DNA from 2 places in the Faecalimonas nexilis genome. Region 1 is predicted to be linked to the other one. Evidence: a T-box and tRNA genes for the amino acid it is inferred to sense, from the RefSeq annotation. Region 1 holds a T-box; the other holds one or more tRNA genes.
What was found. The T-box of region 1 lies ahead of proS (proline--tRNA ligase). A T-box ahead of a tRNA ligase gene usually reads a tRNA of that ligase, here a tRNA-Pro.
Positions count from the first base shown of each region.

Region 2: it encodes a tRNA-Pro, which carries the amino acid that the T-box ahead of proS (proline--tRNA ligase) is inferred to sense. The anticodon was not compared.

Region 1 is NZ_AP029189.1:143,573-146,979, reverse strand. It holds gene AC6I5B_RS00700 (triose-phosphate isomerase) at 1-454, shown strand, start outside; gene proS (proline--tRNA ligase) at 505-1,917, opposite strand; T-box leader at 2,035-2,245, opposite strand; gene AC6I5B_RS00690 (RluA family pseudouridine synthase) at 2,313-2,996, opposite strand; gene spoVG (septation regulator SpoVG) at 3,084-3,365, opposite strand.
Region 2 is NZ_AP029189.1:667,284-670,690, forward strand. It holds gene AC6I5B_RS03205 (hypothetical protein) at 1-84, shown strand, start outside; gene AC6I5B_RS03210 (IS30 family transposase) at 174-1,235, shown strand; tRNA gene AC6I5B_RS03215 (tRNA-Pro) at 1,489-1,563, shown strand; tRNA gene AC6I5B_RS03220 (tRNA-Gly) at 1,568-1,638, shown strand; tRNA gene AC6I5B_RS03225 (tRNA-Arg) at 1,683-1,756, shown strand; tRNA gene AC6I5B_RS03230 (tRNA-His) at 1,764-1,837, shown strand; tRNA gene AC6I5B_RS03235 (tRNA-Gln) at 1,847-1,918, shown strand; tRNA gene AC6I5B_RS03240 (tRNA-Lys) at 1,929-2,001, shown strand; tRNA gene AC6I5B_RS03245 (tRNA-Leu) at 2,067-2,146, shown strand; gene AC6I5B_RS03250 (DEAD/DEAH box helicase family protein) at 2,403-2,897, shown strand; gene AC6I5B_RS03255 (hypothetical protein) at 2,942-3,241, shown strand; gene AC6I5B_RS03260 (hypothetical protein) at 3,287-3,407, shown strand, end outside.

The sequences.
Region 1 (3,407 bases):
TGAAGAAAATAAAAAAGTGCACGCTGCACTCTCTCATGGGTTTACCACTCTGCTTTGCATCGGAGAAACCGCTGCCGAAAAAGAATACGGTATCAGCGACGAAGTGCTTCGCACACAATTAAAAGTAGGGTTTCACGGCATCACCAAGGAACAGGTTCCAAACATTTGGGTTGCTTACGAACCTGTCTGGTCTATTGGGGTAAACGGAATCCCTGCTTCTGCAGAGTATGCTGAAGAAAAACACAAGATAATTAAGTCTACACTCTTTGAGCTGTTCGGCGAGGAAGCTTCTGATATTCCTGTGTTATACGGCGGAAGCGTCAACCCACAAAACGCGAATCAATTGATTGTCCAGCCCTCCATCGACGGACTGTTCACCGGACGAAGCGCATGGCAGGCGGATAATTTTAATAGCCTGATTCGGGATGCAAAAGAAACTTACGACAATCAATAACCACATAAAAAGGGCAGAGATTTTTAATAAAATCTCTGCCCAAATTATTTTTAGTATGATTTTCCCCAGTATGCCATGTGTTTTGCAGGTTTTCCGCAGAAAATACATGTGTCTGAAATCATCTCTTCATCTTCGATCAGACAACGCGTGGAAGCTCCACCTGTAGCGTATTTGATCTCGCCTTCACACTCTTCATCTCCACACCAGCAAGCTTTTACAAATCCACGGTTTGCTTTGAATTTTTCAACCATCTCATCCATTGTAACTGCTGTATCAATATGTGAATTTAAGAATGTTTTCGCTTTCTCATACATATCTTTCTGAATTGTCTCTAAAATCTCACCAAGTTTTGTTGTAATCTCATCGATAGAAACAACAATCTTTTCACGTGTATCACGACGTACAACAACAACCTGATTCTTCTCGATATCTTTTGGTCCAATCTCAATACGTGTTGGGATACCAAGAATCTCCTGCTCACTGAATTTCCATCCTGGACTCTTCTCTGAATCGTCGATTTTCGCTCTGTATCCAGCTGCTTTTAATGCTGCCAACAATTCATCTGCTTTTTCAAGAACTCCTTCTTTATGCTGAGCAATCGGAATTACTTTTGTCTGAACCGGTGCAATTCTTGGTGGCAATACAAGTCCGTCATCATCTCCGTGAACCATAATGATCGCACCGATAATTCTTGTGGAAAGTCCCCATGATGTCTCATATACACTGTGAGGCTGGTTATTTTTGTCTATATATTTGATGTTAAACGCATCTGGGAAACCATTTCCGAAGAAATGGCTTGTTGCTGACTGCAACGCTTTTCCGTCATGCATAAGCGCTTCTACTGTGTAAGTATCCTGAGCTCCCGCAAATTTTTCATTCTCTGCTTTTCTTCCTGATACGAACGGAATTGCAAGTGAATCACGGATAAAGTCCTGATATACTTTCAACATAGTAAGTGTTCTCTGTTCAGCCTCTTCGTATGTCGCATGAATTGTATGTCCTTCCTGCCACAAGAATTCTCTTGAACGCAAGAAAGGTCTTGTTGTCTTTTCCCAACGAAGCACGGAATTCCATTGATTCCATACTTTTGGTAAATCTCTATGTGAACGAACCATCTTGCTCCACAAGTCACAGAATAATGTCTCTGATGTAGGTCTGATACAAAGTCTTTCCTGAAGTCTTTCCATTCCTCCATGTGTCACCCACGCTACTTCCGGTGCAAATCCTTCGATATGGTCTCCTTCTTTTTCAAGCAGACTTTCCGGAATCAACATTGGTAAAGATACGTTCTCTACACCTGTCTCTTTAAATCTCGCATCCAAATCTTTCTGAATGTTCTCCCAGATCGCATAACCATTCGGTAAGTAGTTCAAGCATCCTTTTACTGATGAATAGTCACAAAGTTCTGCTTCACGTACAACATCTGTGTACCATTGTGCGAAATCTTCATCTCTCGCCGTAATCGCTTTTACAAGTTTTTTTTTCGTTTGCCATGTTTTTCTCTCCTTTTTATTTGCAGGGCCCCTTGCCCCATCTTATTTTTTGAGGAAATAAAAAGAGCCGAGTCCTTTCATCCCTCCAAAAGGGACCGAAAGACTCGGCTGGTACCACCCTAATTAATCATAGATTCCTCTACAATTCTCTTTAGTCATCATTAACGCTGATGTCACGCTGCATTTTCACACAGTGGCTCCAAGGTAGGTTCCATACACTTCTCGCAAGAATCTTTCACCAATCAATTCTCTCTCTGTGGCTCGTCCTGTATATACTATTCCTCTTCACAGCCAATATTCTCAGTAATTACCACTAATTCTATGAGAAATCTTGTTGTTTGTCAACCCCGTAGAATACTGATTTTTCAGAAAAATATTTTTCGAAAGCCTTCTCCTTCCGGTTCGATTTCAAATATTATCTTTTCCTTTGTCTTTGGATGCAAAAATTCCAAATGGCTTGCACAAAGAGCAATCTGCCGTCTTCCCTTTAATTGCTTTCCATTATATTTTGCATCTCCCCAAATCGGGCAGTCTGTTGCTGCCATCTGCACCCGTATCTGATGGTGCCGCCCCGTTTCCAATCTGATATTTACAAGACTTCTCTCTTCTCCATCTTCCATTCCTTCCTTTTCGACCTTGTAAAAAAGCACTGCGCTTTTTGCATTCTTCGCTGACGGCTCACACACTTTTGAAAGGTTTGACCGTCCGTCTTTTACCATATAATGTTCCAGTTTCCCGCTTTTTTCTTCAAATTTTCCACATACAACTGCTTTGTAATACTTTCCAAACCCTGCTCCCTGCATCTGGGAGCTTAGCTCTTTAGCCGCAAATGGTGTTTTTCCAAATACAAGTATGCCCTCTACCGGTTGATCCAGCCGATGAATCACCGCCACATAGGGTTCTTTCCTTTCTTTTTGATTTTTGTACAAATAATTTTTCAGAATGCTCACCATATCCTGAGAGCCAATTTTGCTTGTCTGTGTCGGCATTCCTGCCGGTTTATAGCAGACGATCACATGTGTATCTTCAAATAGTATCTTTAAGTTCATTCTTTCTCCTTTTCACGACTAAAGACGAGGGTCCGGCACAAACCCTCGTCTCCATATTTTAGAAAACATCCTGTTTCCGGTATAAATCTACACCAACGCCTCCACAGGTTCTTCTTTTAATGCTTCCTCATATTTTTCCAATATGATGCTTTGAATTCTTTCTCTTGTGTCAGAATTGATCGGATGTGCAATATCTCTATATTCACCGTCCAAAGCTTTTTTACTCGGCATTGCAATAAAAAGTCCTTTTTCTCCTTCAATCACCTTAATATCATGCACTACGAATTCATCATCCATCGTAATGGAAACTACCGCCTTTAATTTTCCTTCTTTCGCTACTTTTCTCACACGTACATCTGTAATTTGCATATGTTCTAACCCCTTTCCATCTTGCATTGTTTTTATTTTTCT
Region 2 (3,407 bases), 520 kb from region 1:
TGTTCGGGAATGAAAAACCCAAAGAGCATACCGCTAAGCCAAGCAAAGAAGAAATACACCGCTTGTAAAAAGTGTTGTAAATAGGTAAAGGCATAAGCCGCAGACTTGTAAAAGAGTTTGCGGCTTTTCGTCGTATATGGGGAAAGAACAGGAACGAAAGAGAGGTAGCAGAAATGGCAAATAAGAAAGGCAGCCGACAGCTGACATGGACAGACCGTATAAGTATTGAGGCATTGAAAAAAGCAGGGCATAGCGTGATAGAGATAGCAGAACAGCTGGGCGTACACCGTAGCACTATATACAATGAGCTTAAGCGAGGGGAATATATGCACAGAAATAGCGACTATACAGAAACATTAAGTTATAGCCCAAACAAGGCACAAATGAAAGCAGAGGAAAACTTAAAGGCAAGGGGTACACAGCTTAAAATAGGCAACGATATTGCATACGCAAATTATATAGAAGATAAAATAGTAAATGAAGATTACAGCCCAGCTGCGGTACTGGGAGAATTGAAAGCACAGGGGAAAGAGGGGGACTTTTCCGTAACAGTATGCGTAACGACTTTATACAGCTACATTGACAAGGGTATTTTCCTTAAACTGTCTAATAAGAATTTGCCAGTAAAGAAGAATAAGAAGAGAAATTATAAGAAAGTACAGAAGCAGCAGAAAAGGGCGGCAGCAGGAGAAAGTATAGACAAACGCCCGAAAGAGATAGATACACGGGAAGAGTTCGGCAACTGGGAAATGGACAGCGTTTTAGGTAAGCGGGGAAAGTCAAAAAATACGTTGCTGGTACTGACAGAGCGGAAAACCAGAAACGAGATTATATTTAAACTGCCAGACCATACAGACGAAGCAGTAGTAGCGGCACTGGATAGATTAGAAAGAAAATGGGGCGCTGATATGTTTAAGCGGGTATTTAAGACAATCACAGTAGACAACGGCAGCGAGTTTGCAGATGCAGAGGGCTTACAGCGTTCTATTATCAATGAGGGAGAAAAGCGGACAAAGGTATATTACTGCCACCCGTACAGCAGTTGGGAGCGTGGCACAAATGAGGTAACAAATAAGATGATACGCCGGAAGATACCGAAAGGCACAAATTTTGACGACAGGACAGAGGAAGAGGTAGAGAGTATAGAGAACTGGATAAACGGATACCCACGCAAAATACATGGCTATCATTCAGCAGGGGAACTATTCGAGGAAGAGGTAAAGCAGCTTGCATAAGAACGGAAATAGGGAGCGTGAGAGGCTGGCAGCAGTGGCAGCCTTACTATTGCGCTGCCTAAAAGTGAAAATATACAATAAAACAGGCTACGTATTGTGCAAAACGGCAAAACAATAAAAACATGAAAAAATGTCGAATTTAATGTTGACATTTTTAAAAAATAAAAAAATTAAAAAAAGTTGTTGACATTTCCGTGATGTGCATATATAATAGCTATTGTGTCACGGAGATGACAACAAGAAAACAAAATAACGGGGTGTGGCTCAGCTTGGCTAGAGCGCCTGGTTTGGGACCAGGAGGTCGCAGGTTCGAATCCTGTCACCCCGACTTTGCGGGTGTAGTTCAATGGTAGAACACTAGCCTTCCAAGCTAGATACGTGGGTTCGATTCCCATCACCCGCTTTCCTAAAGCCTTTTAGAGGATTTGGGAACAGGAAATCAAATGTGTGTTTGTAGCTCAGTTGGATAGAGCAACGGCCTTCTAAGCCGTGGGTCAGGGGTTCGAATCCCTTCAAGCACGCTTTGTGGTGGGTATGGTGCAGTTGGTTAGCGCGCCAGATTGTGGTTCTGGATATCGTGGGTTCGAGTCCCACTATCCACCCTTCTATAGTGGGCTATCGCCAAGCGGTAAGGCACAGGACTTTGACTCCTGCATTCGTTGGTTCGAATCCAACTAGCCCAGTAATTATTATGGAGCATTAGCTCAGTCGGTAGAGCACTTGACTTTTAATCAAGTTGTCCGGGGTTCGAATCCCCGATGCTTCACTAAATGGACAAGCGTAAGCTTGTTCATATTTATTCTTCGGGAGATATTCCGATAAATCAGATATGCGGATGTGGCGGAACTGGCAGACGCGCTAGACTTAGGATCTAGTGGGAGACCGTGCAGGTTCGATTCCTGTCATCCGCAGTATAGAAGTCGTGATTCTTGAGAAATCAAGGGTTGCGGCTTTTTTCGTGTGTAAAGAAAGTAGTTGGAAAAGAGAAAAAAGCGGAAGAAAATGGGAAACTACATCAACGACTACATCAACGGGGAGAAAAAAGTTATATAAGTGGGAGATATAAAGAGGGATCCAACACAAAAAAGATGAGAAGAATTTTGGAAAATGGAAAAGTGATATAATTAAAAAATCCAATTTCCCAAAATATGGAAGGAGAAATAACGGATGTACGTTACAGAGAAAATAGGGGATGAATACAGAAATTGGATAGAGGGGGATGAGATTTTAATCCAAGCCTCTACAGGAAGCGGAAAAAGTTATTTTATTTTACATGTATTACTAAAGTGGGCGATAAGTCAGAATCGGAAAATCTTATATCTTGTAAATCGCAGTGTTCTTAAAAAACAGCTTGAAGAGGAATTATATAGCGATATATCAAATGAGATTTATGAAGAATTTGGTTATCGTCTTATAATTGAAAATTATGTTACGGTTAGAACTTATCAAAGTATAGAGAAAAATTTGAATGAAAAAAATAATTATGCATTGAGATATAATATTGAAGAATTGAAAACGTATTCGTATGTAGTTTATGATGAATGCCATTATTTTTATTCAGATTCTAATTTTAATACAAACACACAACTCTCTTTTGATTGCTTAAGAGATATTTTTTTACCAAGATTCAAATTTTTATTTCTGCAACAATGGAAAATATAGAACCATTTTTAAGAACAAAATTTGAATTTCCCTGTGGTAAAGGAATGAAATATCAAGCAGAATGGATGGATGTGATAAAACAACATCGAAGGGCTCCTTATTTGTATAGCATGGAGATTGCATATGATTATATTAACTTATTTGCATTTGATAGTGGGGAAGAAATAGAACAAATTATTCAAGAAAAATATCAAGATACAGATGAAAAGTGGCTGATTTTTACAGACAGTATAGAGAGAGGAAAAAAGTTTCGTTCTGAACTTTTAAAAGGAGAATGTTCTGTTTGTGCAGAGGATGTAGTTTTTATTGATGCTGATTACGATAAGGATGAAGAGGCATTTTGAAGTGTAACACAAGTATCGGAGAGTAAATACATTGATAAACGGATTGTGATTGCAACTGCAGTAATGGACAACGGTGTTTCTTTTCATGATACTGCATTGAGGAATATGGTGATTTTTGCAGATACAAAGGAAGAATTTATCCAAATGCTTGGACGTAAGAGGACGG